DNA from 2 places in the Arthrobacter sp. HLT1-20 genome. Region 2 is predicted to be linked to the other one. Evidence: riboswitches for the same ligand, from Rfam matches in the RefSeq annotation. Region 2 holds a riboswitch; the other holds the start of a gene.
What was found. Region 2 has a riboswitch for S-adenosylmethionine ahead of ACX80Q_RS15065 (aminotransferase class V-fold PLP-dependent enzyme). Riboswitches for the same ligand answer to the same signal wherever they lie in the genome.
Positions count from the first base shown of each region.

Region 1: another riboswitch for S-adenosylmethionine. It lies ahead of ACX80Q_RS11820 (bifunctional o-acetylhomoserine/o-acetylserine sulfhydrylase); the one in region 2 lies ahead of ACX80Q_RS15065 (aminotransferase class V-fold PLP-dependent enzyme).

Region 1 covers NZ_JBTNDR010000020.1:18,735-22,180, reverse strand. The annotation lists gene metX (homoserine O-acetyltransferase MetX) at 1-810, opposite strand, end outside; gene ACX80Q_RS11820 (bifunctional o-acetylhomoserine/o-acetylserine sulfhydrylase) at 879-2,195, opposite strand; SAM riboswitch class IV at 2,273-2,389, opposite strand; gene ACX80Q_RS11815 (Tex family protein) at 2,572-3,446, opposite strand, start outside.
Region 2 covers NZ_JBTNDR010000033.1:12,744-16,189, reverse strand. The annotation lists gene ACX80Q_RS15070 (class I SAM-dependent methyltransferase) at 1-428, opposite strand, end outside; gene ACX80Q_RS15065 (aminotransferase class V-fold PLP-dependent enzyme) at 494-1,903, opposite strand; SAM riboswitch class IV at 1,947-2,060, opposite strand; gene hisN (histidinol-phosphatase) at 2,242-3,057, opposite strand; gene rsgA (ribosome small subunit-dependent GTPase A) at 3,226-3,446, opposite strand, start outside.

The DNA of each region.
Region 1 (3,446 bases), on a different contig from region 2:
GTAGCTCTCCACCTGGTACCTGTTGCCTGGTGCACCCAATGCCGCCAGGCGGCCGTGGCTGATGGTGTCCTCGCCACCTTGGGCCTGGCGACCAAAGCGTGACTCCATCTCAGTTTCCGAGCGGTAGTTGATGTGGGCAATCCGCCGGGCCAGTCCCAAGCCCGAGGTGGGGGCTGCGCCGTCGTAATAATCCCCGCCGGCAAAGTTGGGGTCTTGGCGGATGGCGAGGGTCTGCGTCTGGGCAAAGGCGATTTGCTCAGCCGTGCTGGCAGCGCAAGCCGCCACCACGGCGCAGCGCTGCACCCGCTCCGGGTAACTCGCCGCCCACTCCAGGGCACGTGCACCGCCCATGGAACCGCCAATGACGGCGTGCCACAGCTTCACGCCCAGCTTGTCGGCCAGGCGCGCCTCGGCGTGGACCGAGTCCCGGATGGTGACGAAGGGGAAGCGGGAACCGTACGGCTTGCCGTCGCCGGCGATGCTGGAGGGGCCGGTGGTGCCGTAGCAGCCGCCGAGCATGTTGGCGCACACCACAAAGTACTTGTTGGTGTCGATGACTTCCCCGGGGCCCACCAGGCCTTCCCACCAGCCGTCTTCCTCGGATTCGCCGCGACTCACGTGGGTGCTGCCGGTCAGGGCGTGCTGGATGAGGACGGCATTGTCGCCCGCCTCATTCAGCGTGCCCCAGCATTCAAAGGCCATGGTGACCGAAGGCAGTGATCCCCCGGCTTCCAAGGGCAGTGCGCCGATCTCAAGAGAGCGCAGCACACCGCCGCCCTGGCCCACGGCTGCGGAGAATTCCTCTCCCACGGGTGTGGCCTCCACGGAGGCAAAGCCCGGCGCCAAAACGCTGTTTTCCTCCGTGCGTTCCACGGCGATCACGCTAATTTTGCTGCGCGGAATCCGGCTTCGAGGTCGGCAAGGATGTCTGCGATGTTCTCAATGCCTACGGAGAGGCGGACCAGTCCGGGGCGCACGCCGGCAGCCAGCTGCTGCTCCGGTGAAAGCTGCGCATGCGTGGTCGACGCCGGGTGGATGACCAGGGAGCGCACGTCGCCAATGTTGGCCACGTGTGAGTGCAGTTCCAAACCATCAACAAAGCGCTTGCCAGCTTCGGCACCGCCCTTGATGTCAAAGGCGATGACGGCGCCGGTGCCCTTGGGACCGTACTTGCGGCCACGCTCAAACCAGGGGCTGGAGGGGATTCCCGCGTAGGCCACGGCGTCCACGTTCTCGTTCTGCTCAAGCCATTCTGCAACGGCAACCGCGTTGCTGACATGGCGCTCCACACGCAGGCTGAGCGTCTCGATGCCCTGGGCAATGAGGAAGGCGTTGAACGGTGCCACGGCCGAGCCGAGGTCGCGCAGCAGCTGCACGCGAGCCTTGAGGATGTAGGCCAAGTTGGCACCGAGCGCGCTGCCAACACCCAAGTCGCGGGCGTACACCAGGCCGTTGTAGGTGACATCCGGGGTGTTGAAGCCGGGGAATTTCTCCGGGTTGGTGGCGAAGTCGAACTTGCCGCCGTCGACAATCACGCCCGCGATGGCGCTGCCGTGGCCGCCCAGGTACTTGGTGGCGGAGTGGATGACAATGTCGGCACCCCATTCCAGCGGGCGGATCAGGTACGGAGTCGCCAAGGTGTTGTCCACCAGCAACGGCACGCCGGCCTCGTGGGCAATGGCGCTGATGTTCTCAATGTCCAGGACGTCCTGGCGCGGGTTGGAGACAACCTCGCCAAAGAATGCCTTGGTGTTGGGGCGGACGGCAGCGCGCCATTCGTCCAGGTTGTCGGGGTCGGAGACGAACGTGACCTCAATGCCGAGCTTCTTCAGGCTGTGCGCGAACAAGTTGTACGTGCCGCCGTAGATGCTGGGGCTGGAAACAATGTGATCGCCGGCCTCCGCCAGGTTCAAGATGGCGAACGTGGTTGCTGCCTGGCCGGAGGCGAGCAGCAGTGCCGCCACGCCGCCTTCCAAGCTGGCAATGCGCTGTTCGACGGCGTCCTGGGTGGGGTTGCCGATGCGGGTGTAGATCGGCTCCAGTTCAGCCAGGGCAAACCGTGCGGCTGCGCTTTCGGCGGAGGGGAAAACAAACGATGTTGTCTGGTAGATGGGCAGGGCGCGTGCACCTGTGGTGACGTCCGGCTCCTGGCCTACGTGGATCTGACGGGTTTCAAATGACCAACCGTTGCTCATGGTTGAGTTCCTTCACACTAGAGGCCTGCGCCAAAAAACCCTCCGACGCAGCATGCGTGAAGGGCCTTAGACTCGATGGCCCGCGCTTGCACTGGAACCGGGCGGCTCAGTGCCAGGTCTTCACCCGGGGCACCCCACCGCGGAAGGAGGGTTGCCGGTCAGCGAGCCGGGGCTTGTCGCTGACACTCATGACCTACATCCAGTGTGGAAGATCCGTTCATGCGCCGCAAGATTGTGACGAGTTTATGACCTTGGCCGAACATGTGCTTGAAATTTGCGCCAAAAAGTGGCACCAGCTGAACTTATGAGAAATCCGGCCGCGGTGACTACGCAGATAACGCCCTCTCAACGTGCTGAGAGGGCGTTATGTGCGTAGTCACGGGGCAAGAAGGCCCGCGCGGCGCAAAGCCTCGGCCATGGCCGTGTTTGCCGACGGCGGAGGAGTTGCGGGGCGTCCGGCACGGTCGCCGCCTCGTCCCTGGGCGCCTTGCCCCTGGGGGCCAGGTTGGGCTCCCCCAGTCCGGGACTGCTCGCCGCCGCTGGGTGCGGGCCGCCCGGAGGCACGGACACCGGAAGGGCGGGAGCCGGCGTCGCGCTTGCCCCCTGCGTTGGCATCAGAAGCGGCGTCATCCAGTCGCAGGGTGAGCGAGATGCGCTTGCGCTCCGGCTCCACCTCCAGGACCTTCACACGCACCACCTGGCCCGATTTAACCACCGCGTGCGGGTCCGAGACAAAGGAGTTGCTCATGGCCGAGACGTGCACCAGCCCGTCCTGGTGCACGCCAATGTCCACGAACGCGCCAAACGCGGCCACGTTGGAGACCGTCCCCTCCAGGATCATGCCGGGGCGAAGGTCGGTGATCTTCTCAATGCCGTCGGTGAAGGTGGCCGTTTCGAAGCGGGGGCGGGGGTCGCGGCCGGGCTTTTGCAGCTCGGCCACAATGTCGGCAACCGTGGGCAGGCCGAAGGTGCCATCCACAAAGTCGGCCGGGTTGACGGCGGCCACGGCGGCAACGCCCGCGGAAATCTCTGTTGACGTGGCGCCCACCGTGGCAAGGATCTTGCGGGCCACGCCGTAAGCCTCGGGGTGCACGCTGGAGGCGTCCAACGGCTCCGCTCCCCCGGTGATGCGCAGGAATCCGGCGCATTGTTCAAACGCCTTGGGTCCAAGCCGGGCCACCTTGAGCAGCTCGCGACGCTTGTTGAAGGGGCCGTGCTCGTTTCTGTGGGCCACAATGTTTTCACTCAAAA
Region 2 (3,446 bases):
AAGCTGCCGCCGGGGCGAAGCGTGCGGGCAATCTCGGTGCTGGCAGCGATGGGGTCGCACCAGTGCCAGGCCTGCGCCACCACAGCCAGGTCCATGGATCCGGCCGGCAGCTCCAGGTGTTCGGCCGTGCCCACCATGGTGGTGGCGTGGGGCAACTCGGCGGCCAATTGGGCCAGCATGTCAGCCGAAGGGTCCACCGCCGTCAGCGTCCACCCGTGCCGGGCCAGCAACTGAGTATACTTCCCCGTTCCGGCGCCCACATCGAGGGCGTCCCGGATGGGGCGGGGGGAGCCGGCGATCAACCAGTCAAGGGAATCGCCGGGGTAGCTGGGGCGGACCTGGTGGTAATGGCTTCCGCCCTCCAGAAATGCCGCAGCCATATGTTTGCGCCGCTCCTCGTCGAAGACCGGTCCGCCTACCCCTGCCATGGTGCTCCCATAAAGTTGTGCCGTTTTGCCCGTTCAACTTTACCCCGGGGGAGCGGGTGCGTGGCTCAGGTGTTGCAGGGGGCTGCGCCGGCGGTGCCCGGGGTGTTTGGAGCCCAGTGCGGGTACTCGCGGTTATCGTTGGCGGGGACCCAACGGCCGGCGTCAACCACGTAGTCCCAGCCGAGGCCGTCGCGCAGCAGGGCGGCCACGCCGTTGATCAGGCGCTGCGCGTCCTCAAGCCGGGACCCCACGCCAAAGCTGGCGCGCAATGAACCCGAGGGCAAACCCAAACGGTTCAACAGCGGGTGCGCGCAAAACTTGCCGTCGCGCACGCCCACGCCGTGCTCGGCCGACAAGTACGCGGCGACCAAACCGGCGTCGTACCCGGTGACGGAAAAGTTCACCACGCCGATGCTGCCGCACTCCGGGTAGTCCGCGGAATCGGTGAACAGCGAATGGACGTTGACGCCCTCAATCGCGGCGAAACCGGCCACCAGATGCCCGCGCAGCTGCTGCTCGTGGCTGTGCCAGTCGTGTGCGTCGAGCGCCGCCAGGGCTGCGGCCGCTTTGGCCAGGGTGGCGGCGCCCAGCACGTTGGGGGAGCCGGCCTCGTGGCGTGCCGGGCCGTCACTCCAGCTGGTTGATTCGAGCCGGACTTCACGCACGGCCCCGCCGCCGGCCAAATGCGGCTTGCCGGCGTCGAGCCAGTCCGCACGGCCAACCAGGACACCCGAGCCGAAGGGGGCGTACAGCTTGTGGCCGGAGAAGGCCAGGTAGTCGATGCCGCTGGCCGCCAGATCAATCCGGCGGTGCGGGGCCAGCTGCGCCGCATCAACCACAATACGGGCCCCATAGTGGTGGGCCAGGGCTGCCAGCTCGTTGACCGGCAGCACCTCGCCGGTGACATTGGAGGCGCCCGTGACGGCCAGCAAGAGCACGTTTCCGGCCCGCAACTGGGTCTCCACGCGGGCCAGGGTTGCTGCGATGGAATCCGCGGCCACCACCGAACGGTGGGGCAGTGCCTGCCACGGCAACAGGTTGGCGTGGTGTTCGATGTCCAGGTATAGGACCTCGCCGTGGGCGTTGGAGCGGCCCTCGGTGAAGCCCCTCTGGGTCAGGATGCTTTGCACACAGCCGGCCAAAAGGTTCAGGGAATCCGTTGTGTGGCGCGTGAAAATGACTGTGTCATCGGGACGGGCGCCCACAAAGCTGGCCACAATTCTGCGGGCATTTTCGTACACGGAGGTGCTGACCTGGGAGGCAAACCCTGCGCCGCGGTGCACGCTGGCGTAGTACGGCAGGACCTCGTTCAGGTGGGCGGCAACTTCCTCAATGGCAGGGGCTGAGGCGGCGTAGTCGAGGTTGGCGTAGCGCACATGCCCGCCCTGGATCAGGGGGGCGGCCAATTCCTGGCCCACCACGGGCAGAAGAGGGGACTCTGCGAGGGAAGTTTTTTCCAAAAGGGCGTAGCTCATGGGTAATTCCTTTGACACCTTTGGACCCTTGGAGGAGCCAAGGAGTCCGCGCTTGCCATGACCGCTCCGGCCTGGCCAGGTCGTCACCCGGGGCACCCCGCCGCGAAAGGAGGGTTGCCGGCCAGCAAACCGGGGTTTAGCGCTGGCACTCGTGACCTATGCCAAAAAGATTAGCCCAAGAAATTGCTTCCCGCATTTGTTACGTCATGAACGCAGCGTTACCGCCGGGCTGCCCGGAGGCTGCCCGGAGGCTGCCTGCAGGCCAGCGGGAGGCGGGCAAAAAGAACGACGGCGGAAGCCGCCGTCGTACTTAATACGCTTGAGCCAAATGCCTTGGATCAGCCCAGCAGGTCATCCCAATTGGGATTCAGGCGCTGCAAAACCTCTGTGTGCAGGATGGAATTTGTGGCTAGGGCGTTGCCGCCAAAGGGGCCGTCAGCGCCCTCCAGGGAGGTAAAGCGGCCGCCAGCCTCCGTCACGATCGGCACCAGGGCGGCCATGTCGTACAGGTTGAGTTCGGGCTCGCAGGCAATGTCCACGCTGCCCTCGGCCACCATGCAGTATGACCAGAAATCGCCGTACGCACGGGTGCGCCAGACGTCGTCGGTCAGGGCAATGAACTCATCGCGGTTGCCCCGCTCGGCCCAACCGCTCAGCGATGAGTAGGACAGTGAGGCGTCCTTGAGCTCGGCAACATTGGAGACGCGAATGCGGGTGGCCGCGGCCAGGGACTTGCCCATGTACGCGCCGGTTCCCTCGGCAGCCCACCACCGTTTGCCCAGGGCGGGGGCGCTGACCAAGCCCACCACGGGACGGCCTTCATCCACGAGGGCAATCAGCGTGGCCCAGACAGGCACGCCGCGCACAAAGTTCTTGGTGCCATCAATGGGGTCGATGATCCAGCGCCGCGTTCCATGGCCCGTGCTGCCAAACTCCTCGCCCAGCACGGCATCGCGCGGACGGACCCGGGCCAGCTGGCTGCGGATCGACTCCTCGGCGGCCTTGTCGGCATCCGTTACGGGCGTCAGGTCCGGCTTCGTCTCAATTTCCAGGTCAAGGGCCTTGAAACGGGCCATGGTCAGCGAATCCACGCTGTCCGCCAGAACATGGGCCAGGCGGAGGTCGTCGTTGTACGTCTGGGGTTCAATCGTCATGTACATCACGCTATCGCGGTTTGGGCCAAACACCGGTTCCGACGCCCTCGGGCCCGCTGATGATGCTCGGTTGTACGCCTACGCGTGGTTGTTGACGAATGTGGCGCCACTTCAAGAGTGGCGCCACATAGGCCGGGTAGGGTGCGCAGGCGTCGAACCAGGTGGGGATTACTCGATGATGCCCAGTTCCTTCTCGGCAGCGCGGCCCTCTGTCCTGTCGCTGGTGCCTAGTAGGCGGCGCAGCGAGGCAAGGCGGGCGGCTCCGGCGTCGCCCGCGAGCCCGGCGGCCACATAGGGGTCCAGTCCGCAGTTCACTGCGGCAGTGTCATGCTTGCAACCACGTTCGCAGTCGTCGGTGCCGGGCTGCAGGTCCGGGAAGGCCTGCAGGA